DNA from 3 places in the Phosphitispora fastidiosa genome. Region 2 is predicted to be linked to each of the others. Evidence: riboswitches for the same ligand, from Rfam matches in the RefSeq annotation. Region 2 holds a riboswitch; each other region holds the start of a gene.
What was found. A riboswitch is a leader RNA that binds a small molecule or an ion and turns the genes downstream of it on or off. The one in region 2 is predicted to bind cyclic di-GMP.
Positions count from the first base shown of each region.

Region 1 (10,357 bases), on a different contig from region 2:
GCCTTAAGCATAATTTGCCCCCCAAACCGGCTCACCATAGCCATCATTTACAAAACTCCCCCAGAGAGGTTAGTCCTCCTGGGGGGAAATAGAAATCTCACGTTCTTTTCGCGGCAGGCAGAATACAAAAAAATAAACCAGGTAAATCACACTCAGCAGCAGTGCCAATAGATGAAGGACTACCACAGCATTGGGCACGGCATCATATGCCAGGTTTCCGCCGATTTTCAGCATCCCGCCCAACAGTTCCACAACAGGCCGGTCCATTTCCACGGCAAACCTCGCATAGGCCAGAGCCATATTTATCGCTGCATATTCAAATAAGATAACCGCTGCAGGGATAATAAACAACAGATAACCCATTTACCTCACCTTTTTCGTCACATTTCGCAACTCCTTTTCTTATTATAAAACGGCAGCCGGTAAAAGTACAATACTATAATGTGACTTCCGGAAAGCTGATCCTTTTATCATAACCACATTCCGGACAGGCAAATAGATGGACACAGGCAATCATACCGGTCGTCTGCAGGTCTTTATCCGGCTCATAGAGCTCAATTTTTCCATAAGGGCTGTATGGTCCGTAATAATCCTCCAGCATGCCTGAGTCTTCCATAACGCTGCCGCATAACGGACAAGGCTGTGAAAAATCTATTAATCCATTGCAGAGCGGGCAGCCAATTTCCAAAATTACATCACCTCAACCTTAGTGTGTGATTTATGCAAAAAAAAATACAGCAGGACTTCCTGCCAACAATGTAGAAAATATCCTGCATATTAGATATCCCGCCGGGGGTGAACCAAATTGACGAGACTCAAGGTAATCGGTATCAGCGCCGTCGTGCTGGTACTCGCATTTTTCTATACTCCCCTGGTGCAGTTTCTGGCCGGTCCGCTGGTAATAAGTGACCCGCTGCACCAGGTTGATGCTGTCGTAGTGTTAGGCGGCGGGTGGGAGGCCAAAGGGAAATTGGGCAAAAGCACCCTGGAGCGCTACCGGTATGGTGTAGACCTCTTTCAGCAGGGCTATGGCAAGTACCTCATCTTTTCGGGCGGAAACCTTTGGGGTAACCCCTCTGAAGCGGGTGAAATGGCTGAAATGGCAGTAAGTGCCGGGTTCTCCGAAAGGGAAATTATCATTGAAGAAAGTTCGGAATCTACCTGGCAGAATACCCTGTTCGTAAAGAAAATTCTACTGGAAAAAAAGCTGCAATCAGTGGTTCTGGTCACTTCCCCATACCATTCCCGGCGGGCCACGACCATGTTTACAGACAAAGGCATCACAGTCATTTCTGCCCCGGTCCCTGACAGCGAATTCTACAGCGCCTCCGGGACAGACCAACTGCGCATGGCCAAGCTGGTTGTAACCGAATATGTCAAGCTGGGGCTGTATCAGCTGAACCTAACCAGATAGCTTAAGGAGTAGCTTTATTCTCCGCCGGCAGCCAGCATACCCGCGGACAAGTAAGTTCCGTCATAATCTCAATCAAATTCCTTACAGTAAGCACATATGACGAATGTGACCAGGTCAGGGGCGCCACAGACAGCGGCTCACCCGTATATGGGTGTATCTGTTCGGGCAGGATACCGCTGGGCATAGCATTTCGGGTCACCCACTGCAGCATTTCCAGAGGTTTGTTCAGTTCCTCAACTGTACCGGCACACATAACATACCATTCAATTAACCATAAAGTGCAGATAAACCAGGGGTTCCCCGGGACTTTGGCAATATCACTGGATTTCTGGAAATAATAATCATTGGTGTAGCGCGCTACCCCACCGATATCAGTCTTCACCCAGAGACCTGCTTCTATTGCCTTCATTGTAGCAACAACCCTTTTATCATCTGGAGGAAGAACACCGAACTTAGCCACCCCGTACATACTGCTTTCAAGTGTGAGATCCTTTTCCAGGGTTCCGTCGTCACTGACATACACGCCACGGATAAACCTGTTCAGGGATTGGTCATAAAGGTGCTCCAGAATCCCCTGTTTCACCCTTTCAGCCGCTCCGGTAAAGAGTTCGGCTGACCGGTGATCGGCAAAAAGCCTGGCAAAATTGGCTGCCGCTACCAATCCACCATATACCGCTGAGGCGGTAAAGGTAAAAATACCGCGTCTTTCCTCCCACAGGTCATAACTTTCATAAGGGAGATTGTATTCCTCCCGCATAAACTTCACCATGAAGTTTCCTGCCGGACGAATCAGGGACCTGTAAAGCTGCAACACAAATTCTATATCCTTGGTATGCCTGTAATACTCCCACAGGGCAAAAAGGACAAGCGCTGTCTCATCCTCCTGAATGGGTAGTTGGGATTTGCCGTTATTAATCCAAGGATGCCAGCTTGATCCGACCGAACCGTCAGGGTTGTACTTGTGCAGCAGGAACCCTCCTGATGTCAGGGCATTCTCGCAAAACCTGAAAAAAGCCTGGGTCATTTCAGGGTAACCCGCCCTGATCAGCGAAAAAGACACCAGGGCCCCATCCCTGGGCCAGCAGTAACTGTAATGGTCCCTGTTATACTGCATAATATCCGAGTCATTTGCCGCCGTAATGGCACCGCGCCTGTCAACCTGGGTACGTATTATCAAGAGGCTTCTTTTATACAGTCCCATAATATCTTCCGGTATTGATAAGTCATCATAGGTTATCTTATTAACCCACTGTCTCCAGTAAGCCTCCACCGACTCAATAATGGTCCCCGGAACCCTCTTCTGTACGTATTCATTGAGCCTGACAGCCTCCTGATAATTCTTGCCGACAGCTATCCAGTAGTAGATGACATCACTCCCCCCCGCATCCAGGTCGGTACGAAAACTAATAGTACTGTCTACCGACCCCTGAGCGATGGGATTTCCCTGGAGGTGTCCATCCTCGGCATCCCTCCATGTCCCTTCGGCGCCTCTGAACCTCTTGGTCCCGGTGGCATATTGAAAGATTCCACCAGCACCGGAATAGCCGTTGGCCATAAAGTACTTTCCTTTTTTGTAGTGATAAACTACACCCATCTCAGGTTCATATACCGCAGTATCCCCCACCTCAGTTTCATCTATGGAAAAATCATGAGTACAAAAGACCCTGACCTCTCTCTTATGATCAGTCAGGTTTTTTACAGTCATCCTCCTCAGGTAGATGCTGTCATTGTAGTGAACAGTATCATTAATTTGCAGTGATATTCCCAGCCCCTCATTTACCAGGGTTACACAGGTAACGAGGGTTTCTTTGATATACCTGAGCTTTCTCTTCCAGGAGGTTTCATCACACCAGGAAAAGCTGTTTTCCACCCACACTCCGAGGCTATTTTTATTTCCCTGAATATGGTTCCACTGCCCAACATACGGGTAGTACAAATCCCTCATGTTATACCCTGAATCAAAATTAACCAGCATTCCGCCATTTCCAATTACCAACTGCCTAGGCACAAAAATCCCCCTTTAAACTGCCGACCTGTACTTTTCTATTCTGCCGGTATAATAATCGGTAAGCCTTTGGGCAGCCTCCATGGTGGCCGCCTCGCTGACAACCCGAAAAACAGGCTCCTCACAGTCAGGGAGGACAAGTGTCCAGCCCTCGTCGGCGTAAATTTTTATTCCGTCAATCAATTCAACTTTTCCGTTTGCGGCATCTTCTATTAGCCGCCTCATAACCGTGCCTTTTTCCGACCAGGGACATTGCACCTCTTTTCTGTAAATACAGGATCCGGGCAGCCTATGGAACAGCCGTGCCAGGTCGGTATCTTTTTCCAGCAGGTATTCCAGAACCTTCAGGAAAATAAATATTCCATCATAAAAAGGCTGGAACAGGCTTTCGCTGGATATTTCCATCATTGCCCGCGGATGCACTTTTGTCCTGATAACCTTTCTTCCCATTGCCAAAGCCAGGTTTTCGATAACAGATGATGCCGTAACCGGGACACCGATTTTTTCGTCTCCGCTCCGGGCCATAGAAACATATGCCCAAAGAATCATCAGTCTATCGTCACTGATAATTTCCCCTGAGGGTGAAAAGAGGATAACATCATCACCATTACTGCTGAGCAGTACCCCCATATCCAGGTGACCTTCCCTGACCAGGGCCGCTATATCCTCCCGGGAGTAATCCGGAGCATTCAAGGTAGTCACCTGGCATCCGAGCTGTTCAAACAGAGGAGGAAGAAACCAGCCGAGGTTTTGATAGTCATACGCCACCAACAGACGGGCGCGGCACCTTTTAGCCATATCCCTGTCAATATTGCGCAGTAGTCCCTCTCTGTAAGCTTCCGCCATCTGCGGCATATATTTGACTTCTCCCAGGTTCCTGATATCCGCTCTCCGGAAATCCTCCTGAATATATGTATTCTCAATCTTGCGCTCAAAATCCTTGCTGATGTTGATCCCTTTTTCATCAAGGAATTCAATGATAATCCTGCCGCGGTCGTGTGGAGGAAGCATCCTGATGTGAATTCCGGCCTTTGCGTTCAGACTCTTGACGGCATAGCGGGTAATCGGGGTCGTAGCCACACCCACATCATATACATTGATTCCGGCAGCCTGAAGGCCTGGTGTAAATGCTTTCTTGATAACCTCTGAAGGCCTGTGGCAGTCACTGCTGACCACAACATGGGACCCCCGAAGTATTGTTGAACCATGGGCAACCGCCAGCCTGACAACCATTTCCGGGGAGACCTCCACATTTACCCGTCCGGCAACCCCATGTGTTGAAAACAGACTCTTACGGCGGTCTCCGCCCCAAATAAGGGACTCGGTTAAAATCGTATAATCCTCAACCATCTTATCAGGCCAAATTTTAACTCGGGGTTTCACAATCACTCTTTTGCCATAGTAATTGTTGTCTCCGGTAACAACCCCCTCAAACATGGCCGTCCCGGCCATTATCCTGTTGTGATTGCATATTGTCGCTCCCCGCAGCTCAACACCAATGTCTATAAAGCTGCCGTCCCAGGCCACGGTATGTTTAAGGGAGGCTCCGGCCCTGATAGTGTTATTGTTACCCAGCACCGTATAGCTCCCTATTTCAACACCTTCTTCTATGTTACAGTTATTCCCAATATAAATAGGCCTTCCGGCAAACTTGACACCGGGTTCCAGGACCGTACCCTGCCCTACCCAGATGCCTTCGGCCAGTTCTCTCCCTGGAATCGCTGCCTGGAGCAAGCCATCCATCAGGTCATACTGGGTCTGGCGGTACTGCTCCAGGCTCCCGATATCGGACCAGTAACCCTCAGCCACATAGCCAAACATGGGCATTCCTCTGGACATAAGCAGTGGGAAAAGATCTTTGCTGAAATCAAAGAACGTGTCCCTCTCAAAATACTCGAATATCTCTGGCTCAATGATGTATATGCCCGTATTCACAGTATCACTGAAAACCTCGCCCCAGCTCGGCTTTTCCAGAAAACGTGTAATGCGTCCGTTATTATCACACATAACCACCCCGTACTCAAGCGGGTTCCTGACTCTGGCCATCACCAGGGTGACAATGCCGCCCTGTTTCCGATGAAATTCAACCGCTTCAGTAAGGTCATAATCAGTAATCCCATCACCACTGATGACAAGAAAAGTCTCATTAAGAAATTCTTCGGCATTTTTCACACTTCCGGCTGTCCCCAGGGGGATTGTTTCCTCAAAATACCTCAGGTTAACACCAAGGTCTGACCCATCGCCAAAGTGGTCTTTGATTACCTCAGGAAGATACTGTAAGGTCACAGCAATATCTGTGATGTGGTGTCTTTTCAGGAGTTCCACAGCATACTCCATAACCGGCTTATTCAAAACCGGCACCATAGGCTTGGGTTTGTTGCACGTTAAAGGCCTTAGCCTTGACCCTTTGCCTCCTGCCATTATCACAGCCTTCATCAGACAAACCTCCCTATCAAATTTTGCATTTAACCGGCAGCATAGCCTACCTTTTTTGCCTCAGAAATAATCTCATTGTATACATTGATAGTTTCTGCTGCTATCACGCCCCAGTTATATGTGGAATTAACTTTATCCCAGGCTGCCTGGCTTATCTGATGTGCCAGGGTCGGATCACCCAGGAGACTGACAACAGCTCCTGCGAGGCCTTCCACATCACCCGGAGATACCTTCAGACCATCGATCCTGTGTTCGATAACCTCAGCCAAACCGCCGGTTTCACTGGCAATTACCGGCACCCTGGTGGCCATCGCCTCAAGAGCAACTATTCCAAAGGGTTCATATAAACTGGGGAACACAGCAATATCAGACCCGGCAAACAGCAGGTTACGGGTTTCATCATTAGCAAACCCGGTGAAATAAACCTTTTCTCTTACCCCCAGCTTTGCAGCCAGATTTTCCAGATGGTCCTGGTAGGGCCCTTTACCGGAAATGACAAATTTGGTATCGGGAAACTTCCGCAATATTTTGGGGACTGCTTTAATCAAAACCTGGACCCCTTTTTCAGCTACCAACCGTCCGATAAAATATACCATTTTTTCATTTGGCGCTGCATAGCTGTTGCGGAAACCCGGGTCAACCGCTCTTGGCTGAACATTCTTGATTTCAACCCCATTGGCAATTATTCTGATCTTTTCAGCGGGAAGCTGAAATACCTGGGCAAGCTCCCTGGCCATATATCTGCTGCAGCAGATAACTTCCCAGGACTCATAGGTAAGCTGCCACTCTATTTGGTTTATGTGCCGCTGAATGTCATTATGAATACCCCGATTCCTCCCGTATTCGGTGGCATGGATTGTGGAAACCAGGGGAATCTGGTATCTGTCCTTCAGATCCTTTGCTGACTGCGCCACCAGCCAGTCATGGGCATGAATGAGGTCAAAGCCGTGTTCCCTGACCAACCCATGAGCCCGTTCCACCATGGCAGTATTGAGGCACTCAACCCACCTCAGGAAATTCCCGGAATCGCACTGCCGGGGCTGGACCCTGTAGACATGCACCCCATCAACCCTCTCATAATCAGTGGCTCCCGGAACATAACACGTTATCAAATGTATTTCCTCCCCCTGGGCAGCCAGCGCCCTTGAGAGATCATAAACATGTCTGGCCAGACCGCCAACTGTCTTTGGCGGGAATTCCCAGGACAGCATTAGAATTTTCCTGTTCTTACGTACAGTTCCCTGACCGCGCCTGGTGAGTGACACCACTGTCGGAGTATCAGGCTGGTAAGCCCGGTAGTCGATGTCCGGAAATATGTTGTCGGCATGCTCCAAAACTGAAATTTCATTTTCATTGAGATCATCGTTGGTAAGAGCCCAATAGAGGCGGCTGAACCTGGCAATGTGGTCCTTGGTCCTCTTCTCGGCATACCCTACTGCCGTCTTCATTTTCATTATAAAGGCCCAATCCGAGCTCTGGGCCAAGAGCAGTTCCCTGGCCATCTGGTTTAACGCCCGTTTTCTGAGTCCTTCTGCACCCGGATTAGCCTGGGCTGTCTCTGTCATGCGGGTCTCGGCTTTGTGCAGGTGCCGATAGATCCAGTCATTGGGAGGTGAAAGCCACACTTCGTTGTATCCCTTATGGCCCCAACTGGCCATAGGTAGTGAAGCCACCTGATTTGTCGGGTAGAGGTTCAGGTATTCCCAGGGGGTAATTGTTTTTACTGTGTCCTGATCATAATGCAGCTTCCGCAGCAGGAAATCAATCCAGTCAGGCCCTTCATACCACCAGTGGCCAAATAGCTCAGCGTCATAAGTTGAAACAACAATCGGCAGCCGGTCCATCCGGGAGGCCAGGTGCTGCATCTGTTTTTCCCTGTTAAACATAAAGTTGGCGGCGTGCTCTGCCGCCCTGTCCGCCGCAGCTGCAGGGTTATAGACCTCCTTTTGGTCCGTCTTCCCGGTGATGCGGTAATACTTGATGCCGGTATCTATACGCAGGTTGTTCTCCCCCACATATGGCCCGACATAGTCGATGTCCAGATCATAACCGATATCCCGGTAAAACTCACGATACCAATAATCACCCGGATAACCCTGGTTCATATCCCAAACCTGCTTGGAAGTTTCCGGGTCACGCCCGAAAGCAGCAACACCTCCGGGTGTGTAAAGCGGCGCATATATACCGTGCACCGGACTCGGAGTTGCAAACATAATCCCATGGGTATCTGTGAAAAAAAACTGGATCCCATAAGCCTTGAGGATTTCATCTATCCCAGGGGTATACCCGCACTCAGGCAGCCAGATACCTCTGGGCGGGCTGCCAAAATGTCTGGTAAACAGGTCCACAGCCACAGCAACCTGTGCCCTGATGCTCTCTTTTCTCTTCATTAGAGGAAGAAAACCGTGGGTGGCACAGCTTGTGATAAGTTCAACACAGTCCTTTTCCCGGAATTTTCTGAAAGCCTGAAGCAGGTTAGTTCCATACCTGTTCACAAAAATATCCCTGATTTCCCGGAACCTCTCCAGGTACATATGAGCCGTGTCCTCAAATTCACTCCCCGCAGTCCGTTCAGTCTCTCTGCCGGCCAGTTCAATAAGTTGATTGAGGTGCATAAGGTAGCGCTTCCGCAGCAAGTCATCTGCCATCATCGAAATCAATGGCGGGGACAAGGATACTGTAACCCTGAAATCCACGCCATCATCCAACAAACCATCAAAAATCTTAATCAACGGTATATAGGTTTCGGTAAGGGCCTCAAAGAACCACTTTTCTTCGAGGTAATTCTCTTTTTCAGGATGCCGTATGTAAGGCAGGTGTGCATGTAAAACAAGCGCAAGATAGCCTCTTAGCATCTTAATCCTCCTCACTGTCATTATTATTGGAATTGATATAAACGCCGTCACTGCTGAAGGTTTCCTGTTCTGTCGGCCATTCCGCAGGTTTCTTCCCGGACAACCGGTCCAGCAGATCCGCCATGACGAGTCCCGAGCCGTCAGCCAGGCTGTCCCGCGGTGTCTGGATAACATCAGACCTGAGCAGGCAGACAAACCTGCCGTCAGGAGAAAAAACACCCAGGTCAGCACAATAAGAATGGTTTGCCTTGACATCAGTAATATAATAATTATTTGCCAAGGAATGTACGTTGAGGTCATAACTGCCATGGGCTTTATTCCTGTCCTCACCAAGCCCGGTCAAGTCGTAAACACGCAGCGTAAGTTGTATTTCCCCCCAGGGTCGTCCAAATTCCCCGGCTACCAAGTCCATCTGCTCATTGGAAATCTCCCAGTAGGTAAAAATACAGTGTGGATCTCTTACGAGAAGCATGACAGAATTTTCATTGTAACTGGCCGGAAACCCGTATTCAGGCACGGTAACACTCATCTAAGCCTCTCCTCCCCCAAAATAAATACATGGTCATTATATGCGGACCTTCTTTAAAAAGAACTACACCTGTCAGAAATTTCACAAACCTAAAAAATCATTCATTGTAACTGTATTCTCAAAAAGCCTTTATTTCCCTTGTATTTTTTTTGCTGTTATATTGTCAAATTAAGGACATTTGCAGATATAGACCTGTAAAAAAAGTAAACACATGTTCATCAGTTGGTGAAATCCTGCAAAAATACAAGCAGAAAATGCGCGTAAAAAATGCCTGTAAAATAACAAAAATACAAGCCTGTCCCCGGGTTAACGGGAACAGGCTCACATTGCCGTCCAAAATCACCACGCTGCTATTCTCCGGTAACCCGGCTGTCAGGGATATTATCCCAGACCCGTGGTTTTGCGCCCCCACCTCTCAATGGGTTTGCCTTTATCTGAATAATGATATTTACTTAGTTGAAGTAAGTAACCTGAAACTTTTATTAATTAATTATATACTTTCTTAACAAATATTTCAAGTATAATTGTTTTAATTTGCTATGTGTTTAACCTCTCTTTGATCAAGACACAAAAAAAAGACCGCATCGTGTGCGGTCGCTTCAGAAAAAAGGAGGTTCGAGGAATGTTTAATAGACTTCCTGGGTTTTCTTATGGGTGGTTCCAAAAATCCCTGCATCCTGGTCAAATACCTTCCAGACTGTATCCATGGTGACCCATCTATCGCCAATCCGGACCTCGTTCCAGGCGTGCCCGTACCAGGTTCCCCCGGTCCCGGCCTCTCCGATTACGGTCCTGGCTTCAATCCCTTCGGCCCGGCACATTGCGGTAACCAGGTTTGCGTAGTCCCGGCACAGCCCTTTTTGGGTCTGTAGAGCCTTCACAGCGCCGTCATTATCATAAAATTCACCGCGGCGAAACTTGTCCATGTCATAAACCATGTTTTTGCTGACCCACTGGAAAATGGCTTTGGTCCTGCTGTAGTCATCCCCGGCTTGTCCTACTATCTGCCGCGCTTTATTGGTTATTACTGGGTTATTGCTTTCAATCCCCCATGAAGGGAGCAGATATCTCTTATCACCGTTGTCAGTGTTCTCAATCTGTGCTCTGGCCAGCGAATC
Region 1 is NZ_JAHHUL010000002.1:83,811-94,167, forward strand. Features, by position in the region: gene sfsA (DNA/RNA nuclease SfsA) at 1-47, opposite strand, end outside; gene Ga0451573_RS02785 (hypothetical protein) at 70-363, opposite strand; gene Ga0451573_RS02790 (hypothetical protein) at 437-688, opposite strand; gene Ga0451573_RS02795 (YdcF family protein) at 806-1,414, shown strand; gene Ga0451573_RS02800 (glycoside hydrolase family 15 protein) at 1,416-3,422, opposite strand; gene Ga0451573_RS02805 (sugar phosphate nucleotidyltransferase) at 3,435-5,855, opposite strand; gene Ga0451573_RS02810 (1,4-alpha-glucan branching protein domain-containing protein) at 5,885-8,710, opposite strand; gene Ga0451573_RS02815 (DUF4912 domain-containing protein) at 8,712-9,239, opposite strand; cyclic di-GMP riboswitch class I at 9,596-9,678, opposite strand; gene Ga0451573_RS02820 (transglutaminase-like domain-containing protein) at 9,866-10,357, opposite strand, start outside.
Region 1: another riboswitch for cyclic di-GMP. It lies ahead of Ga0451573_RS02815 (DUF4912 domain-containing protein); the one in region 2 lies ahead of Ga0451573_RS16725 (hypothetical protein).

Region 2 (10,357 bases):
GGTGGGCTGGAAGGCTATGGCTGTTAATGTCAGTGATATTGCGGCTATGGGCGGGGTGCCCGGCTTTGCGGCTGTATCTGTCAGTATTCCTCCAGATTGGGAGGTTGAACAGGTCGAAGAACTGTACTCCGGCTTGATTGACTGTTCCAGAGAATACGGAATCGACATTGTTGGCGGTGATACTGTAAGTTCAACCAAAGGACTGACCGTTAACGTGGCCCTCACCGGTTATGTTGAACCTGACCGGGTGGTCTACCGTTCCGGCGCTTCTCCGGGAGATATAATTATGGTTACCGGCCCTCTGGGCAGCTCGGCAGCCGGCTTGTATGTCCTTAACAAACCTCTGCCTGAGGATATGCCGGGGATGAAACCAGGGATGAACCGCGAAAGCGAAGTCATCAGCGCCCACCTTTATCCCAGGGCACGTCTCCGGGAAGGCCGGATTTTGGGCGGCTCGGGGTGCATAAGTGCCATGAATGACATCAGTGACGGGCTGGCCAGTGAAGTTCTGGAAATATGCCTGGCCAGCAGTACCGGCTGCGAGCTGTATGAAGCATCCCTCCCTATTACGGAAGCGGTATCTGCGGTGGCTGAAGGAGCAGGGGTATCCCCCTCCCAGTGGGCGTTATACGGAGGGGAGGATTTTGAGCTGGTTTTTACTGTGAAGCCGGACCGCCTGGACTCAGTAACCTCTGCGCTTAAGGAGGCCGGCGCTTTTCCCTGTGAGGTTGGCCGGATTGCCGAGCCGGGGCGGGGCTGCCTGCTGGTTGATACCGGAGGCCGGCGCAGAGAGATGAAACCCCGGGGATATAACCATTTCGGAGAATAGCAGAATCACCGGGTGTTATAATATAACGGGTGTCATAATAACCACAGGCGAAGCATGTTTTGCCGGAGGAGATTACCGGATGAGGGTGTTTAGTGATTCAACGGAAAAAACAATTACCATAGGTCAGAGCCTGGGCAGGATGCTCGGGGCAGGGAGCGTAGTCTGCCTGGAAGGTGACCTGGGTGCGGGAAAGACTCATTTTGCCAAGGGCATTGCCCTTGGCCTTGATATCAGTGAGCATGTTACCAGCCCGACATTTACCATAATTAACGAATATGAAGGGCGGCTGCCTCTATACCATGTCGATGCTTACAGGCTGGAAGAGGAAGAGGAGGCATATGAGCTGGGGCTGGAAGAATACCTTTTCGGCAGCGGGGTTACTCTGATTGAATGGCCGGAGCGTGTCACCGGTCTTCTTCCGGATGAATACCTAACGGTAAGTATCATCAGGGCTGACAAGGGTGATAATTCCAGGGAACTGGAGTTCCTGCCCTGTGGTCAAAGCTATGTCGATCTGACTGCCGGTCTGTTTGAGGAGTTGAAAAAAATTGTACATATTGGGGATTGACACAGCCACAAGAGTGGCCGGGGCAGCTGTGGCCGGAGATGACAGGCTGGTTTCGGAACGGTTTATTCACAACCTGAAAACACATTCCCAGAACATTATTCCCATGATTCAGCAGGTGCTGGATGATGCCGGCATTAAACCGGCAGAACTGGATGGTATTGCTGTTACCAGCGGCCCGGGGTCATTCACCGGGCTGAGGATTGGGATGGCTGTTGCTAAGACCATGGGCCAGGCGTTGGATATACCTGTTGTGGGAGTTTCTACCCTGAGGGTTTTGGCTTGGAATTACTACCGGGCATCGGGGCTGATTTGCCCTGTTCTTGACGCCAGAAGAAATGAGGTTTACGCAGGAATCTACGGGTCAGGTCCAGAAGGTTTGGAGGAACTGGTAAGACCGGCGGCCATGCCTGTGGAACAGCTTTTGGACGAATTATCGCGATACCGCGAAAATGTTATCTTTTTGGGTGACGGAGTTCCGGTTTACCGGGATACTATCATCACCCGGCTTGGCTCCCGGGCTTTATTCGGGACTATGATTAACAGTTTTCCCAGGGCCGGGGCTGCTGCCGAACTTGGGATGGTTCAGCTGCAGCAGGGCCAGACAGAGGATTATACTTTTATGCAGCCGGTATATCTCCGGAAGTCGGAGGCTGAAACTACCTGGGAGAAAAAACACGGGCAATGATGTGAGGCGAATCAGATGGATAATACGAAAACACCCGTCCGGATTAAGCGGATGTGTAAGGCATACCTTGACGAGGTCGTGGCCATAGAGAATACATCTTTTCCTACGCCATGGTCACGAATGGCATTTTCTCATGAAATTGACAATAATGATTTTGCTTATTATATTGCTGCACTTGCAGGGGATAGGGTCATCGGGTATGCCGGGATGTGGATAATCCTTGATGAAGGGCATGTGACAACACTCGCGGTCCACCCTTCTTACAGGAGGAAGCAGGTCGGGGGAACGCTGCTTTGCGAGCTTTTTAAAGAAGCCCTCTGCAGGGGCTGCCAAAAAATGACTCTTGAAGTCAGGCCATCCAATTTTGCAGCCCTGAGGCTTTATGAAAATACGGGATTTATTTCCCATGGGGTCAGGCACGGTTACTATTCTGATACCGGTGAAGATGCAGTTATCATGTGGAAGAACCTTCGCAAAGATACCTGAAAGGTGTGGTCAAGTGTCGGCAGAGACAATCATACTTGGAATAGAAACATCTTGTGATGAAACATCGGCTGCTGTAATTGCAGATGGCAGCAGAATTATGTCAAGTGTTATTTCATCACAGGTCCCGGTGCATCAGAGATTCGGGGGCGTGGTTCCCGAAATAGCGTCCCGGAAGCATGTGGAACTGATAAACTCGGTAATTCGCCAGAGCTTAGACGAAGCCGGGGTTACTTTTAAGGATCTTACCGCTGTTGCGGTAACTTACGGTCCTGGACTGGTGGGGGCGCTCCTGGTCGGTGTTTCCGCTGCCAAGGCCTTGGCGTACACTCTTGACCTGCCCCTTATCGGGCTGAATCATGTGGAATGCCATATCTATGCTAATTTCCTCACCAGGCCTCCGGAGCTTCCGGTAGTCTGCCTGGTGGTTTCCGGTGGGCACACGGACCTGATCTTTATCCAAGCTCACGGAAGTTATGAACTCATCGGGAGAACCCGGGATGATGCTGCCGGAGAAGCCTTTGACAAGGTGGCCAGGGTCATGGGACTGGGATACCCTGGCGGTCCTCTGATAGACAGGCTGGCAGCCGGGGGAAATCCCGCAGCTATTGATTTCCCCAGGGCTTACCTGGAGAATAACAGTTTTGATTTCAGCTTCAGCGGGCTTAAGTCATCTGTTCTCAATTACCTCAACAAGGCAAAAATGAGAGGTGAAGAGATAGAACAGACTGATCTGGCGGCCAGCTTTCAGGGAGCGGTGGTCGATGTACTTAGCGATAAAACCGTGGCGGCTGCCGTGAAATATGGGGTAAGTACCGTTCTGCTGGCCGGCGGGGTTGCAGCCAATACCGGACTGAGACGGGAATTGACACGAAGGGCCCAATCTTTTGGTATCAGTGTCAGGTATCCGGAACCGGTCTTTTGTACCGACAATGCCGCTATGGTAGCCTGTGCCGGTTATTACAGGTATCTGCGGCGCGAGTTTGCCCCTCTTACTCTCAATGCTGTACCGGGTCTGAAGCTTGGTAAAGATGCCTATTGAACTCAAAAATATATTTTTCAGGGAATCCGGGAACACCTGTTTTGTGGATGAAAAGTACCTGTGGATAATGTGGATAAGTCTGTTGATAACTTGAAAAACGGGGAGTTTTACATGTGTAAAACACTTTCGTCCACAGAGCAGCAGGCCGGTGTGGATTTTGTGGAAAAGTGCCATCAGAATGTATTCTGTAAGGAACAGGAGATGTGGAAAAGGAGGGAATTTATTTGCTGCCGGTGCTTTTTGAATATGGGGCTTTTACTGTCTATGCCTGGGGATTTACCCTGAGCCTGGCAATTCTGCTGGGGACGATGGTTGCTGTAAGACTCGCCCGGGGCATTGGAATGGAACCTGACCGGATACTGGATCTTGTCATTGTTCTTGTTGTGGGCGGAGTGGTTGGCGCCAGACTGTTTTACGTTTTCGTGTATGAGCCTGGAAGATATCTGCAGGAACCCCTCCAGATATTTGCTATCTGGAAGGGCGGACTCGTTTATTATGGGGCTTTGATAGGTGGTTTCATAACCGGAACCTGGTATGTAATCAGAAAAAAGCTTCCTTTCTGGTCCCTGGCTGACCTGGTGTCGCCCCCCCTGGCCCTGGGCTATGGGATAGTACGGCTGGGATGCTTTATGAATGGCTGCTGTTACGGAAAAGAAACCGAGTCGTTTCTGGGGGTCGTCTTCCCGTATATTGAAGGTGCGCCCTGTCCTGACCTGATTGCCCGTTACCCTACTCAGCTTTTTTCTTCAGCTATCGGGTTTTTGCTTTTCGGGGTCTTGATGTTTGTCTGGAAGCGTAAAAAATTTGATGGGCAGGTATTTTTATTATTCCTGATACTTTATGGGATTGGCAGATCAATTGTGGAATCCTTCCGGGAGAACCTGCTGGTATTTGGAAATGTTACGGTATCCCAGTTGGTAAGTGCCATTATTGTTCTGGCTGCAATTGTTTTCTACCGCTTGCGAAGCCAACAGAAACATCATGGAGGGGGAGAATGATAAAACCTCCCGACTACCTGATATATGAATCTGCTTTCAGGGGGAATATTTTGCCGGTAACATCTTTATGTAATGTAAGCTGCATGTTCTGCAGTCACCGACATAACCCCCCGGGCATACAAATATATAAAACAGGACCGCGGTCTCTGGAAGAAGTGGCCCAAACCCTGCAGTTTATCTCACCTGAAGATAAAATAGTTATTGGAGAGTCTGTAACCAGGATTGTGGAAGGCGAACCGTTTACCCATCCGTTGATCCGGCAGATACTCCTGATGATAAGGGAACATTTCCCCGGAACACGTATTCAGATTACTACCAATGGAACTCTCATAGATGCGGAGACAGCCGATTTTCTGGCCGGGCTGGGGGATGTGGAGCTTTATTTATCCCTGAACAGTTCTAACCCGGCGGTGAGAAGACGCCTGATGAATGACTCCATGGCTGAACAGGCCGTGGGTTCAGCGCGCTGCCTGGCCGATGCAGGGGTGCCTTTTCACGGCAGCATTGTGGCCATGCCGCATATAATCGGGTGGGAGGATCTGGGGGAAACAGTATGCTGCCTCGCGGAATATGGCAGTGAGACTATCCGGGTTTTTTTGCCCGGATTCACTAAGAATACCCCGGAAAATCTGAAATTCAAGCCTGAAATGCATGAGGAGCTGGCAGCATATATTGCCTCGGTCAGAGCCCGGGCAGCGGTACCGGTTACCGTGGAGCCGCCTGTAATCAAAAATCTTGAAGCAGTAGTTACAGGGATTATCTCTGGTTCTCCGGCTGACAAAGCAGGCCTTTTGAGAGATGATATCCTCCTTTCTGTTGACGGAACCCGTTGTTTTTCCAGAGTACATGCCTTTAACAGGATTAGAGAGGGAGGACCTGTGAAGGTAGAAATCCAAAGAAACGGCCATACCTTTGGGGCTGATATTAAGAAGAAACAGGGCCAGGCCTCTGGAATTGTAATGGATTATGATATTGCTCCGGAAACGGCTGCTGCCGTAGAATCTATGGCAGCCAGGCATAAGCGTCTAAAACTTATGTGTTCTGTTTTGGGTGAAGCAGTTCTTGGGATGGCATTGGAGAAATCGCCCCAGAGGGGTGTTATTGATATAATTCCGGTGGATAACCTTTTTTTTGGAGGTTCGATTGCAGCCGCCGGGCTGCTAACGGTCGCAGACTTTGTCGCAGCTGCCCAGAGTGTAAGAATTGACTCCGGCAGAGATGTACTGATTGTTCCGGCTGTTGCTTTTGATGTCAGGGGTAAGGATTTGACAGGGAGAAGCTGCCTGGAATTAGAGGAAAAAATCGGCGCTAAAGTTGAAATTCTCTGAAATTTTTCTAATAAAGCAGGAATTTAGTAGGTTTTTGTGGAAATAATTAAAAATTTTTCAGAAATCCAAAGCGGGAATGTGACCATAAAAGTTCAAATAAAGGAGAGGGCATTATGTATAATCCTGAGAATGAAGCTATGCCCCGGGAACAGCTCAGGCAGCTGCAGCTGGAACGTTTGCAGAAAACTGTGCGCCGGGTATATGACAATGTACCGTTTTACAAGGAAAAATTCAAAGATAAGGGAATCGAGCCGGGAGATATTAAAACTCTGGAGGATCTGAAGCTGCTGCCTTTTACTGTTAAGCAGGATCTCAGAGATAATTATCCCTTTGGGCTGTTTGCTGAGCCAATGTCAGAAGTGGTGAGGATTCATGCCTCTTCCGGGACAACCGGTAAACCAACAGTTGTCGGTTATACCCAAAACGATATTAACACATGGTCTGAACTCATTGCCCGCTGTGTGGCCATGGTTGGCGGCAGCAAAGGAGATGTGGTTCAGGTCGCCTATGGTTACGGGTTGTTTACCGGGGGACTGGGCCTGCACTATGGAGCGGAACGGCTGGGCGCGTCCGTTATTCCGATTTCCGGAGGCAATACCAAACGCCAGCTGATGCTGATGGAGGATTTCGGTACCACCATTCTTTGTTGTACCCCGTCATATGCCCTTTTCCTTGGTGAAGAAGCAGGGGATTTTGGGGTAGATCTGGTTAACGGCAAGCTTAAGGCCGGTATTTTCGGCGCTGAGCCATGGTCAGAGAAAATGCGGGATCAACTCGAAAAGAATCTGGGAATCAAGGCATACAACATTTATGGTCTGAGTGAGATTATGGGGCCGGGTGTTTCCATGGAATGTGAATGCCAGTGCGGGATGCATGTTATGGAAGACTATTTTATCCCTGAAGTTATCGATCCACAGACAGGAGAATCCCTGCCTTATGGCTCCAAAGGGGAGATTGTTTTTACCACCATTACTAAGGAGGCATTCCCTCTCCTGAGATACAGAACCAGGGACATATCTGTTCTGACTGAGGAAAAATGCGAATGTGGCCGTACTTTTGTGAGAATGGACCGGGTGATGGGACGTACCGATGACATGTTGATTATACGCGGTGTGAATGTATTTCCCTCACAAATTGAAAGTGTGCTGCTTAATTTCGGGGAAACCGAACCCCATTACCTGCTGGTTGTTGACAGGCAGGGTACTCTTGATACTCTTGAAGTACTTGTGGAAGTTTCGGAAAAGATGTTCTCTGATGAGGTACGTAAAATGGAAGAGCTTGAAAGGAAGCTGGGCCACGAAATAGCCAGTCTTCTTGGTATATCTGCCAAGATCAAGCTGGTGGAACCAAAGACGATTCCACGGAGCGAAGGCAAGGCAAAACGTGTCATTGATAATAGGGAATTATAAAGAAGAATTGTGACCACCGAACTATAAGGAGGGAAAACGATTGAAAGTACAACAGATTTCTGTTTTTCTTGAAAACAAGTCCGGAAGGCTGGCTGAACTAACAGAGGTGCTGGGTCAGGCAGGAATAAATATCAGGGCCTTGTCCATTGCAGATACATCTGATTTTGGTATTTTGAGGCTTATTGTTAATAAGCCGGAAGAGGCCTTCAGGATACTAAAAGATGATGGGTTTAGTGTGAGTATTACTGATGTAATTGCTGTGGAAGTTCAGGATGATCCGGGAGGCCTTGCCAGGGTGATGGGCATTTTAAATTCTGCTGGGATAAATATAGAATACCTGTATGCTTTTCTGGAAAAGTCATCAAATGATGCCCTGGTCGTGTTCCGGGTGGAACAGGTAGATGAAGCTGTAGAACTTCTGGCGAAGCACAATGTTAACGTGGTTAAAGGCAGCGAGGTTTATAAACTATAAAATTGAGGGGGTTACCGTGAATTTGGGGTAATGCCCCTTTTTGCATAATTACTGCCTATATACCAAAAAATTTATTGCTAAGGGGGGAATACTATGAGGAAGAACCTGCCGTTTTTAGTTCTCTTTGTTGTGGTGGCAGTGGTTATCGGCGGTTACCTCGGTTACACTTCCCTGAACGAAGAGAAAACTGTAATCCCGGAAAACAGGGATATCAAGGCAGTGCCGCCGCAGATTGCTGATGATGAAAGCGATTCCGGCAATAAGCTCCAAGCCAGTGAAAGAGGGTCGGACTTATCTCCGCAAACTCTTAAGGAAACCGATGTGGAAAATGTGGACCCCAAAGCCGGAGAGATGATTGTCTGGGGAGAGGTCAAAGCCGTGGATATTGATAAACGGATTATTACCATCGACCAGGAAATGGATGACAACAGTGTCAAGATTAGTCCTAATGTTGCGGTGAAAAAGGATGCGGTTGTACGTACCAAAGATGATGTCAGTTCCCTGGAGCGGATTAAAGCCGGGGATATTGTTGGCGCTATTATAACCAGTGACGGGAACGCACGGGCGGTGTTGGTTAATTATTAAAAAGGTATAAAGTTTTTGTCCCGATTCATCGATAAATTAATAAGGGTATTTTACCCTTCCCGACAAAGGCAAACCCGTCGAAAGACGGGGACGCAAAACCACGGGTCTAAAGCAGATTGGCGGTTGGCTGTGAAACCGCTGTGATGCCATGACAGCCGGGTTGCCGGAGAATTGGGTTGGCTCACGGCCTGTCTTCGGCTTTTCGTCCGGAGACAGGCCTTAGTGTTCTCCGGATAGCACACAATTTAAGAGGATGGAGGTGATACTGATGGCTACGTCCACTGTTTTCAGGCATTTGCTGGCAGTATTGTTCGGGGCTTTTGCCTGGTGGTACTATTATACAGTGGAGCCGGTGGTAGATTATCCCACGTGGATGGGAAGTATAATTGCAGCTTTTGTTATCACTCTTATCGTAGTGATTATCTCGGAGAACATAGCACTGGGTCTGGTGATCATTATGGCGGTTTATGTTGTCTTCGGCCCTGGTCTTACTTGGGCGGTAAGCCAGTTCCTGCCTCTATTTGGCGGGGTGGTGGGGGCAAGCGCCATATGGAAAATAGTAATCTAAAAAGGGTAAATTCAGCTTGGACTTAGTCTGAGCTGTTTTTTTATTTACTAAATCTTGTCCTGCTACAGGTTTTCTTTTGAGCCAAATTAAAATATAATATTGGTATGTAATGGTATGCAGCGAGTAATTAAGTCTAATGCAGCAGTAGTTAAGTCTAATGCATCGAGTAGTTAAGTCTAATTTAGAGAGGCGGGTGTTGAGTTGTCTCAGGAATATTCGGACAACATTGATGAACCAGGGGATTCTTCACAAAAGGTATGGGGGTTTCTGAAGGATATTTTACAGATTGTTTTCTTTGCACTTATATTAACCTTTTTTTTACGCACATACGTGATTGAAGCAAGGCTGATTCCGTCAGAGTCAATGCTGCCTACACTCGAAATCGGTGACAGGCTTCTGGTAGACAAGATTGTATTTAAGTTCAGGGAACTGGAGCGGACCGACATTGTTGTCTTTGCGCCCCCTCCGGAGGCGCAGCGGGGAGCGGGTGATGATGACCTGATTAAGCGGGTTGTGGGTTTACCCGGTGATACTGTAGAAGTAAAAGAGAGCCGGGTATTTGTTAATAATAAGCCCCTGGATGAGCCATATATTGCCGAGAGGCTTAATTATACCTATGGGCCTGTTGCCATTCCGGAAGGGTATCTGTTTGTTATGGGGGATAATCGTAATTATAGTTTTGACAGCCATGCATGGGGCTTTTTACCTCTGGAAAATCTCAAAGGAAGGGCGTTTTTCAGGTTTTGGCCCCTGGACAGGTTTGGATTAATTGATGGAGTAAAATCCTAGATATAAAGGAATTTCAATTTTCGTGAGACTTATATATTAATTTAATAAATAGAAAAGGGGTTCTGGGAATGAAAAAACAGCTTAGGAAAGAAATTATTGCGGCCAGGATGGCCCAGACAGATGAAGAGGCTGCCGAAAAGAGCGCGCGGATAGTTAAACAGCTGGAGGAACTGCCAGAGTTTCAAAGCGCCGGATTAATAATGTTTTATCTTGATTTCAGGAAGGAAGTTGCTACCGGGAATTTAATTGCCAAATGCCTGCAGAACGGGAAAAGGGTGGTTGTTCCCATTACTGACACCAAAAATATCAGGCTTATCCCTTCAGAAATAATCAATTATCCGGGGGATCTCACTTCCGGTACCTGGGGCATACTGGAACCAAAACCTGAGTGTGTAAGGCCTGTTGAGCCGACCGAAATAGACTTTGTTGTTGTGCCGGGGGTATCTTTTGATGCTGTCGGAAACAGGCTCGGCTATGGCGGCGGCTTTTATGACCGTTTCCTGAGACTGCTCCGTCCAGAGGCCTCATTTGCCGCCCTGGCCTTTGAACTCCAGATCAGAGATGATGTTTATCCTGAAGCTCACGATTATCCGATGAGGTA
Region 2 is NZ_JAHHUL010000022.1:56,939-67,295, forward strand. Features, by position in the region: gene thiL (thiamine-phosphate kinase) at 1-829, shown strand, start outside; gene tsaE (tRNA (adenosine(37)-N6)-threonylcarbamoyltransferase complex ATPase subunit type 1 TsaE) at 909-1,397, shown strand; gene tsaB (tRNA (adenosine(37)-N6)-threonylcarbamoyltransferase complex dimerization subunit type 1 TsaB) at 1,378-2,082, shown strand; gene rimI (ribosomal protein S18-alanine N-acetyltransferase) at 2,098-2,568, shown strand; gene tsaD (tRNA (adenosine(37)-N6)-threonylcarbamoyltransferase complex transferase subunit TsaD) at 2,582-3,607, shown strand; gene lgt (prolipoprotein diacylglyceryl transferase) at 3,841-4,605, shown strand; gene Ga0451573_RS16705 (DUF512 domain-containing protein) at 4,602-5,933, shown strand; gene Ga0451573_RS16710 (phenylacetate--CoA ligase family protein) at 6,047-7,342, shown strand; gene Ga0451573_RS16715 (ACT domain-containing protein) at 7,383-7,814, shown strand; gene Ga0451573_RS16720 (hypothetical protein) at 7,908-8,399, shown strand; cyclic di-GMP riboswitch class I at 8,457-8,567, shown strand; gene Ga0451573_RS16725 (hypothetical protein) at 8,668-8,967, shown strand; gene lepB (signal peptidase I) at 9,169-9,756, shown strand; gene Ga0451573_RS16735 (5-formyltetrahydrofolate cyclo-ligase) at 9,825-10,357, shown strand, end outside.

Region 3 (10,357 bases), on a different contig from region 2:
CCTGTCCGACTTCTTTAGTGGGTGGTCATAGGTTGACTGCCAGCCGCGCCGGGTTCCAAAACCTGCTCTCATAAATACTTGGTCGGCGCCTGATTTTGACAGTAACCCATCATAAATGATTTTAACATTTTTACCGTCGGAAGATGTGGGATCAGCCTTGATATGTGACCAGGAAACGTAGTCGCCTTCACCGTTATGGGATTTTAGATATATCACATTTTCACCTCCAATACAATTTTCAGTCAATAGTGTTCCCATTGGAGGAATAGTTACACTTTGAAAAAAATGGGGCTAATCATTAGTTCAACCAATTTCGCCATTACTTGTAATCAAACTGCTAATCTGATATAATAAAATATCGTGGAACCCTGTAATACCAAGGTTTTAAGGCGGCTGAACTCACGCTGCCGGTCACTATTCCAACAAGGACGGTGAGACTATGCTTACCAAGAAACAGGTTGAACATGTAGCTCTACTGGGCAGGCTGGAATTATCAGATGCTGAAAAGGAAACCTATGCGACCCAGCTGAGCGAGATTCTGGAGTATTTTGAGGCTTTAAATAAACTTGATACAGAGAATATTCCGCCTACAGCCCATGTTCTTCCCCTTAAAAATGTTTTCAGGGAGGACAAGGTGTTTGAGCACCTCGATAATGAAAAAGGCCTGGCAAATGCGCCGGCAAAGGAAGGAAACAGTTTTAAGGTGCCCCGGATTCTATAAAAGCAAGGCAGGAGGGATGCAAGTTGCAGTTCAATGCACTAACCGCACATGAACTTCATGATAAATTAGCCAATAAAGAGATCAGCTCAGTAGAGCTTACTCAGGCTGTTTTTAAGAGGATTGATGAAGTTGAAGAAAAGGTAAGGACTTTGGTTACCCAGACCAGGGACAAAGCCCTGGGGAAAGCCGCTGAAGTTGATGCCAAAATTGGCCGTGGCGAGGTAATCGGCCCATTGGAAGGAATTCCGGTGGTCATCAAAGACAACATGTGTACAGAAGGTATTTTAACCACATGTTCTTCGAAAATGCTCCATAATTTTGTGCCTCCATATGATGCGACTGTTGTCGAAAAATTAAAAGAGGCCGGCGCAATCATAATCGGGAAATCTAACATGGATGAGTTTGCCATGGGTTCCTCAACCGAAAACTCAAGGTTTTTTGCCACCCGCAACCCTTGGGATACAGACCGGGTTCCTGGAGGCTCCAGCGGCGGCAGTGCAGCAGCGGTTGCTGCAGATGAGACCATCTACTCCCTGGGTTCAGATACCGGCGGTTCTATCAGGCAGCCGGCCTCCTTCTGTGGTGTGGTGGGACTTAAGCCCACTTATGGCGCTGTCTCCAGATATGGGTTGATAGCTTTTGCCTCTTCTCTGGACCAGATTGGCCCCTTTGCCAAAGATGTCAGGGATTGTGCCCGGGTATTTGGTACAATTGCCGGACACGACTCTAAGGATTCCACTTCAGCGGAATTTGCCGTACCTGATTACACTTCATTCCTTACCGGTGATGTAAAGGGTTTGAGAGTAGGTATTCCCAAAGAGTACTTTGTTGAAGGTACAGACTCCGGAGTTAAGGAACTGATAAATAATGCCATCAAAAAATTCGAAGAGCTCGGCGCTGTCTGTGAGGAGACCTCACTGCCGCATTCCGAATATGCACTGCCGGTATATTATATCATTGCTCCGGCAGAAGCCAGTTCAAACCTGGCCAGGTATGACGGAGTCAGGTATGGTTACCGGGATGAGTCAGCTGAAGATATTGTGACCATGTTTATGCGGACCAGAAGTGAGGGGTTCGGAACTGAGGTCAAGCGAAGGATTATGCTTGGTACATATGCTCTCAGTTCGGGGTATTATGATGCTTATTACCTCAAAGCGCTGAAAGTGAGGACTCTTATTAAGCAAGACTTTGACAGGGCCTTTGCAAACTTTGATATTCTGATTTCACCTACCGCCCCGACACCGGCATTTAAATTCGGTGAAAAATCAGATGACCCGATGCAGATGTACTTGTCTGACGTATTTACGATTTCCGTGAACCTGGCAGGTATTCCCGGGATAACAATTCCGTGCGGCTTTGTGAACGGGCTTCCTGTAGGGCTGCAGCTCATGGGCAGACCTTTCGGTGAAGGCACCTTATTCAGGGCGGCTTATGCCTTTGAGCAGAATACCGGGTTTCATTTAAGCAGACCTAAACTTTGATTAAGCCTGAATAAAAGATTCCGAGAGACTAATGAGGTGAAGTTATATGGCGACACAGTATGAGATAGTTATCGGCCTGGAGGTTCATTCTGAACTCAAGACAGCTTCAAAGATTTTCTGCTGTTCTTCAACTGAATTCGGAGGGGATCCTAACACACATATCTGTCCTGTTTGTCTGGGACTGCCGGGTGTCCTGCCGGTTACCAATAAAAAGGTTGTTGAATTTGGCATCAAGGCAGGGCTGGCCTTGAATTGCACCATAGCTGAGTACAGCAAATTTGACAGGAAAAACTATTACTATCCGGACCTGCCCAAGAACTATCAAATTTCCCAGTATGACCTGCCCATAGCCGAACATGGGTATCTTGATATTACTGTTGATGGGCAGCAGAAGAGAATTGGTATTACCAGGGTCCATATGGAAGAGGATGCCGGTAAACTGGTCCATGAGGGTGAGACTATGGCTGCATCACGTTATTCACTGGTGGACTATAACAGGACGGGTGTTCCTCTTGTAGAGATTGTTTCTGAGCCAGAAATCAGTTCACCGGAGGAAGCCAGGCTCTATCTGGAGAAAATGAAGGCAATCCTGCAGTATACCGAAGTTTCTGACTGCAAGATGGAAGAAGGGTCCCTAAGGTGTGATGCCAACATCTCGGTCAGACCGGTAGGACAAAAAGAGTTTGGGACAAGGACTGAACTAAAGAACATGAATTCCTTCCGGGCGCTCCAGAAGGCCCTGGAATACGAAGCTGAACGGCAGATTGAAGTGCTTGAGGACGGGGGCAGAGTAATCCAGGAAACAAGAACCTGGGACGAGGCCAGGGGAATTACTCTCTCAATGCGCAGTAAAGAAGAAGCCCATGATTACAGGTATTTTCCCGATCCGGACCTGGTTCCCATGGTGATTTCCCCACAATGGATCGAAGAAATCAGGCAGACACTTCCGGAACTGCCGGATGCCCGCAAAGAGAGATATGCCAGAGATTATGCCTTACCTCTGTATGATGCGGAAGTGATTACGGGCTCTAAGGAACTGTCCGACTACTTTGATGAGGGACTGAAATACACCGCTAATGCCAAGGCCCTGAGCAATTGGGTGATGGGTGAATTGCTGAAATATATCAACACCTCCGGAATGAGTGTGGCCGATTTTGATTTCCCCATACCGCCTGCTAACCTTGCCGAACTGATTGAACTTATTGACAGTGGTGATATCAGCGGAAAGATAGCCAAGGATGTATTTGCAGGCATGCAGGAAAAGGGGGAACGGCCTTCAGTGATAATTGAGGCCAGAGGCTTGAAGCAGATTAGTGATGCAGGCGCCATTGCGGCTGTTATAGATGAGGTTATTGCCAAGAACCCACAGTCGGTAGAAGATTTTAGAAACGGAAAAGACAAGGCCATTGGTTTCCTGGTAGGTCAGGTAATGAAGGCAACCAAAGGCCAGGCAAATCCGGGTGTGGTTAATCAACTGCTTAGGGATAAAATGTAGTAATAGGGTGGCTTGTGTTGCTCTCCCCTTTCTTGCCGAACTGGGAAAAAGAGCATTCACACTGCCCTTTTTTTTCTTTGCAAAGGAAGTCACATTGATGACAAAAGGACTCGCTGGAATAATTTTTGGTGGCCGGACAGCGGTCAACGCCAAACCTGACAAAAGTACTCCGCATTCAGAACCTTACCTCCTTATACCTTTTGGTAACATTATTATACAGTTAGATGAATTTTATGCCCGCTCTTTTGCCACCGCCTGAAGGCGGTTTTACTTTTTTCTTCCTTCTAATTCCCCAAAAAACCTGTTCTGCATATAATGTATTGAATTTCAGGTTAAGAGTAGAGAGGAGGAAATTGTGTGGAAAAGATTCGTTCCGCTCTTGACAAGCATCGGAACAAGCTGCTGGCAATGAAAAATGTGGTAGGAGTGGGAGTCGGATATAAGGAAACTGTTCGCGCCTCAACGGGTGAGCCTAAGCAGGGTATTGTAGTCCTGGTAAGGCATAAGTTCCCCGAAAATGAGCTTGAGGCTCAGCACATTGTACCCAAAGATATTGATGGGGTTGTTACAGATGTAATTGAGGTTGGTGATATCCGTCTTCTGGGCGCTATTGACCGCACCAAAAGAGGCGGTCCGGCCCAGCCGGGAATGAGCATCGGCCATTACAAAATTACTGCCGGCACTTTTGGCGCTGTTGTTAAAGATCGGAAAACAAGAGAACTGCTGATACTTTCCAATAACCATGTTTTGGCCAATTCAAGTAACGGCAGGGATAACCGGGCTAAGATCGGAGACCCGATACTTCTCCCCGGGCCCCATGACGGAGGGCTGATGGATAAGGACTTGATTGGCCGGCTGCATCGGTTTCAGCCGGTAGATAAGACGCTTAACCAATCGTCTTGCCCTAAGGCCGCGGCTGCTGAGTTCTGGGCAAATGTGGCATGCCGGTTTATGGCGCCGCATTATGTAGTCAAGTTTTTGCGCGAATCAAGTACCGGGAATACTATAGATGCTGCATTAGCTAAACCGGAAAACCCGAAAAAGCTTAATGCTGAGCTTCTAGAGATAGGCAAAATAACAGGTGTGGCGGAAGCTGAACCCGGTATGACTATCATAAAAAGCGGTCGCACAACAGGAGTAACCAAGGGGACAGTAAAGGTTGTCAATGCAACTGTATCAGTTGAAATGGGAGACGGTACAGAGGCGGAGTTTCACGACCAGATACTGGCCAGTGAGATGTCACAGGGAGGAGACAGCGGCGCATTGGGAGTTGATGATAAGCGCCGGGCGGTTGGACTTTTGTTCGCCGGCTCAGATAAAGTGACAGTATTTAACAAAATACAAAATGTGATGGATAAAATGGATATAACTTTTTAAGAAATTGTATATATTGGTTCCTGGCAAAAGGGGCCAATTTTTTTATTTAAAAGAGTGACTCGGCATAAAATGCTGATGCGGCAGATTTTTTACTTCTCAATTAATGCCTTTCATGGTAAAATATTAACAAATGGCTCTCTTAAAAAAGGACCAATACATAAAATTATGGGCTGCAGCTAAACAGACAGCGAAAGAAGAGGTGGAAACATGTGGCGGAGCAGAATATCAGGATAGTTGATACGACACTGCGCGATGGAGAACAAACTGCCGGTGTGGTATTTGCAAACAAGGAAAAAATAAGAATAGCCAAGTTTCTGGATGAAATCGGGGTCCACCAGATTGAAGCCGGGGTACCGGTAATGGGCGGGGATGAAAAAAAGGTTATCACGGATATCGCCAAACTCGGTCTTAAGGCAAGCATTATGGGCTGGAACAGGGCGGTCATTTCAGATATTGAGCACAGTATAGACTGCGGTGTAGATGCAGTGGCAATATCGATTTCGACATCAGACATACATATCCAGCATAAACTTCAGACAACTCGGGAGCGGGTCCTGGAAAATATGATCCAGGCAACAAAGTTTGCAAAAAAGGCAGGGCTGTATATTTCGGTTAACGCTGAAGATGCTTCCCGGACCGACATGGATTTTCTGATTCGTTTTGCCGCCGAAGCCAAAAAGGCAGGAGCGGATAGGCTTCGCTATTGTGATACCATCGGGATTCTTGACCCTTTCATCACATATGACCGGGTTAAAACCCTGATAGAGAGCACGAACCTGGAAGTAGAAATGCATACCCACAATGATTTTGGCATGGCGACAGCCAATACCTTGGCCGGCATTAAGGCAGGAGCCACACATGCCGGGGTTACGGTATTGGGACTGGGTGAGCGGGCGGGCAATGCCGCACTTGAAGAAGTCGTCATGGCCTTAAAGCATATAGGTGGAATTGACCTGGGCTTCAAGACCGAGATGTTCCGGACGGTAGCCGAATATGTCTCTCTGGCTTCAGGACGGGAACTTCCTGCCTGGAAGGCTATAGTGGGTTCGAACATGTTTGCCCATGAATCGGGGATACATGCAGATGGGGCCATCAAAAACCCCTTGACTTATGAGGTTTTTGCGCCGGAGGACGTAGGTCTGGAAAGACAGATTATCATAGGAAAGCACTCAGGTACCAAGTCCCTGATAGTGAAATTCGCTGAATATGGGATTCATCTTACCAAAGAAGAGGCCAATGAACTGCTGCGAAGGGTTCGTTCTACTGCAGTTGACCTTAAAAGGTCGCTGTTTGATAAAGAGCTGATATATATCTATGAGGATGTGTATGGTTCCCAGGTGTAAAGAGATGCCTCCATTGAGGCGTCTTCTTTTTTAGTGGAAATAATCAGCAATATAGGGTAAAATGTTTAAAGGGTCAATTACCCGTTTACAGACAAAGATGAAGAGGTGAGAGGTTGTGGCATTATTCAGTAATTATGACATGCCAAAAGAAGGAGAAAAAATTATTTTTCAGAACGGCTGCTTAACTGTTCCTGACTATCCCATAATTCCATTTATTGAAGGGGACGGGACAGGTCCGGATATTTGGGCTGCGGCATCAAGGGTGCTTGATGCTGCGGTGGACAAGGCATATGGAGGCCAAAAGAGAATCGCGTGGTTTGAGGTGCTTGCCGGGGAAAAAGCGTTTCACCAAACGGGTGAATGGCTGCCGGATGACACCCTGACTGCAATCAGGGAGTATATTGTTGCCATCAAAGGACCACTGACGACTCCGGTTGGGGGAGGGATACGTTCCCTTAACGTTGCTCTGAGACAAGGACTCGACCTATACGTATGCCTTAGGCCGGTAAGGTACTATAACGGGGTTCCTTCTCCGGTGAAAAATCCCGAGCTTGTGGATATGGTTATCTTCCGTGAAAATGCAGAAGATATTTATGCCGGTGTTGAATGGGCTGAAGGTAGTGATGAAGTCAAGAAGGTAATTCGTTTTCTTACGGAAGAAATGGGAGTGAAAAAAATCCGGTTCCCGGAAACCTCAGGAATTGGCATCAAGCCTGTTTCCAAAGAAGGTACAGCACGGCTGGTGAGGGCCGGTCTCGAATATGCCATAAAGCACAATCGTAAGAGCCTGACCCTGGTACATAAGGGCAATATTATGAAGTTTACCGAAGGGGCATTCAAGAACTGGGGCTATGAGGTTGCGGAAAAAGAGTTTGGTGACCGGGTATTTACCTGGACCCAATATGATAGAATCAGCGCTGAACAGGGCAAAGAAGCTGCCGACAGGGCTCAGAGCGAAGCTGAAAAAGACGGCAGGGTTATTGTCAAGGATGTTATTGCTGATGCCTTCCTGCAGCAGATATTGACAAGGGCGGCAGAGTATGATGTCATTGCCACATTGAACCTTAACGGCGACTACATTTCCGATGCTCTGGCAGCACAGGTGGGAGGCATCGGTATTGCCCCGGGGGCAAATATAAATTACATGACGGGTCATGCGGTATTTGAAGCAACCCATGGCACAGCCCCTAAATATGCCGGTCTTGACAAGGTCAATCCGGGTTCTCTGCTGCTTTCGGGGGTTCTGATGCTGGAATACATGGGGTGGCAGGAGGCTGCAGACCTCATCTACAGATCAGTGGAAAAAACTATTGAAAGCAAGGTCGTCACCTATGATTTTGCCAGGTTGATGGATGGGGCAGTTGAAGTAAAGTGCTCTGAATTCGGTGATGAGCTGATAAAGAATCTGTAATTTTAGGAGAAATGTTTTGAAAACACTAATGTTAGCCTAAATATTTGACGATATATTTAATAACAGAATTTTAAAACCGACAGGGCAAACCCTTCGCAAGACGGGGACGCAAAGCCACGGGTCCTATAAGGTATGTTTATTAAAGGACAGCCGGGTTACCGAAGTTTAACGGTTTACAAGCAAACCAGTCTTTCTTCGGTCTTTTTCCGAGAAGACTGGTCTCCTTATTTTTAGGACGAGTTTTTGCCAAAAACCCTGAAGGGCTGCCGGAGAAATTAAAAGATCGAGGGAGGGTACTTTTTAATGACAAGGAAACCATTTGTCTTGGGTCTGGTATTGTTGACATCTCTTGTATTTGTCAGTGGCTGTTCTTTTAACCTGTCCAAATTGAGTTCCATACTTCCTTCCCGGGAAAAGCCGGAAACTGTCTCGGACAAAGTCTATCAAAACAAGTCTGCAGTTAAGGCCCCTGCCAAGTCCCGGGAAGCGCTGCAAAAAGAATTGGATAGCGAAATCAATCTGGTGGTTGACCAGATTATGGCCGGTAGATGGAATGAGGCTATTAACCTGGGTGAAGCAGCTTATGAAATGGTTCAGAAGGAGCATAAGGGCAACGCGGATTCTGTGAACAGTGCAGTATATGATGCCTACGGTTACGATGCTGCCAAAGAAAAATTGTATGAGGTATTGAGTGCAGCATATGATTTTAAATATCACCTTGAGGGACTAAACAATACTGAAAAAGAAAGATATGTCAGAACCGCAAAAGCCCATTTTGATATCGATCCTTCAGATCCTTTCAAGAAACTGGCGCTGGCAAAGGCACAAATTGATACAGGTGACATGAATCAAGGTCTCGGGCTTCTTGGGGAACTTTATAATTCCCAGTTTAGAGACAAGGATATCACCGAATCTTACGCCTGGGCGCTCTATCTTTCAGGCAGAAAAGATGAGGCCTACAATATATACCGGGCCTTTTATCCCCAGTCAGAGACACTGATTCAGCTTTTTCACAGCGCTCAGGTAATAGAGGAAAAAGACAAGGCCCTGGGACTGAATCTTTATAATGGCGTTACAGGAGCGGCAAATAACCTTATGGTAAAAGACCCTAATGTCAACAATATGAGCGCTCAGACCTACATAGACCAAGTGCGGACTGGATCCCGGAATGCATCTGAAAGGCTCTTGGCAGGAGGGTTCAAGCTCAACTCCCAATACAACCTTCAAAAGATTGACCCGATTGTAAAATCAATCGTGAAGCTTTCGGGTGAATAATCTTAGCTGTATTATTTACCACATATAAAAACCCCCTGGTATATGAATACTAATTACAGAAAAATATTAGGGGGGAAATTTGATGGACCATTTAGATTATGACCATGTGAGCCATAGCAGTTCCGATGGCATGCATGACGTTAGCGGTGTCAATGTTTATCCCACTCCCATCACCCTTGGAGAGCACGTTAATATTATATATGATGGCCTCCTGTCAAGATCCGGAGCACAGGATGTTTATCTACATGCCGGTTTTGGGTTTCACGATCAGTGGCATGGGATAAAAGACCTGAAAATGCTACGCACCGGGCGCGGCTGGGAACAAACCCTGCATGCCGATGATGCTACCAGATTAAACTTCTGTTTTAAGGATGGGGCGGAGCACTGGGATAATAACTGGGGTCATAACTGGAGTTTTGAGATTCATGACGGGAAGCAGTATTAGGGCTGTAATTTTTGGAGCTATTTAACGGCAATGTAAATAGGGGCAGATGTGTTCTTACGGCGGGCCCCCAATCCGTTACCGAAACCCCGGGCTTTTAAAAAGGCCGGGGTTTCGACGGATTGGGGGGGCCCCCGACATCTCAACCGGTTACCCAAACCCACTAAAGCGGGTTTGGACCGGTTGACGACAGACACCGCCTTTCAGAACACATCTGCCCCTATCTTAATAAGCTGCTAAACAGCTCCAAAAAACAGCCCTGGCATACTGCCAGATATAGAGAAGCGGGTATTTCGCCGAAGCCTGTTTTTAAGGTGGTTAGGTGATGAAAATCATAACCGGCAGGTAATCTCCCAAGTTACTCGGGAAATTACCTGCCTTAATTTTACTAATTTGGTGGCGTATTGTACGAGAATTTCTGCGGTAGTGCGAAAAATCTATACTATACGTCACCATAGAGAATAAAGGATTTACTCCTAAGGTAAAATAAGCTGGAGAGGAAATAAGGAGGAGTTCAAAGATGAAGGTACTGATGTTATCCTGGGAGTACCCTCCCAAAAACGTTGGGGGATTGGCCCAGCATGTGTATCACCTGTCCAAGGCTCTTGCCAGGCATGGGGCGGAGGTTCATGTTATTACAATCGGCGCGGATGATGCTGTGCCCTATGAGGAAAATGAAGGTGTCCGGGTACACCGGATTTATCCTTACAGCATCTCAGCCCCAGATTTCAGGACATGGATACTGCACCTTAATTTTTCGATGCTTGAATATGCAGTAACTCTGCTTAACACCATCAAGGGTGTTGATATCA
Region 3 is NZ_JAHHUL010000027.1:19,522-29,878, forward strand. Features, by position in the region: gene Ga0451573_RS17850 (carbohydrate-binding protein) at 1-216, opposite strand, end outside; gene gatC (Asp-tRNA(Asn)/Glu-tRNA(Gln) amidotransferase subunit GatC) at 440-721, shown strand; gene gatA (Asp-tRNA(Asn)/Glu-tRNA(Gln) amidotransferase subunit GatA) at 745-2,202, shown strand; gene gatB (Asp-tRNA(Asn)/Glu-tRNA(Gln) amidotransferase subunit GatB) at 2,249-3,697, shown strand; gene Ga0451573_RS17870 (S1 family peptidase) at 4,055-5,074, shown strand; gene nifV (homocitrate synthase) at 5,284-6,417, shown strand; gene icd (NADP-dependent isocitrate dehydrogenase) at 6,533-7,828, shown strand; cyclic di-GMP riboswitch class I at 7,902-7,991, shown strand; gene Ga0451573_RS17885 (tetratricopeptide repeat protein) at 8,132-9,103, shown strand; gene Ga0451573_RS17890 (carbohydrate-binding protein) at 9,186-9,548, shown strand; gene Ga0451573_RS17895 (glycosyltransferase family 4 protein) at 10,066-10,357, shown strand, end outside.
Region 3: another riboswitch for cyclic di-GMP. It lies ahead of Ga0451573_RS17885 (tetratricopeptide repeat protein); the one in region 2 lies ahead of Ga0451573_RS16725 (hypothetical protein).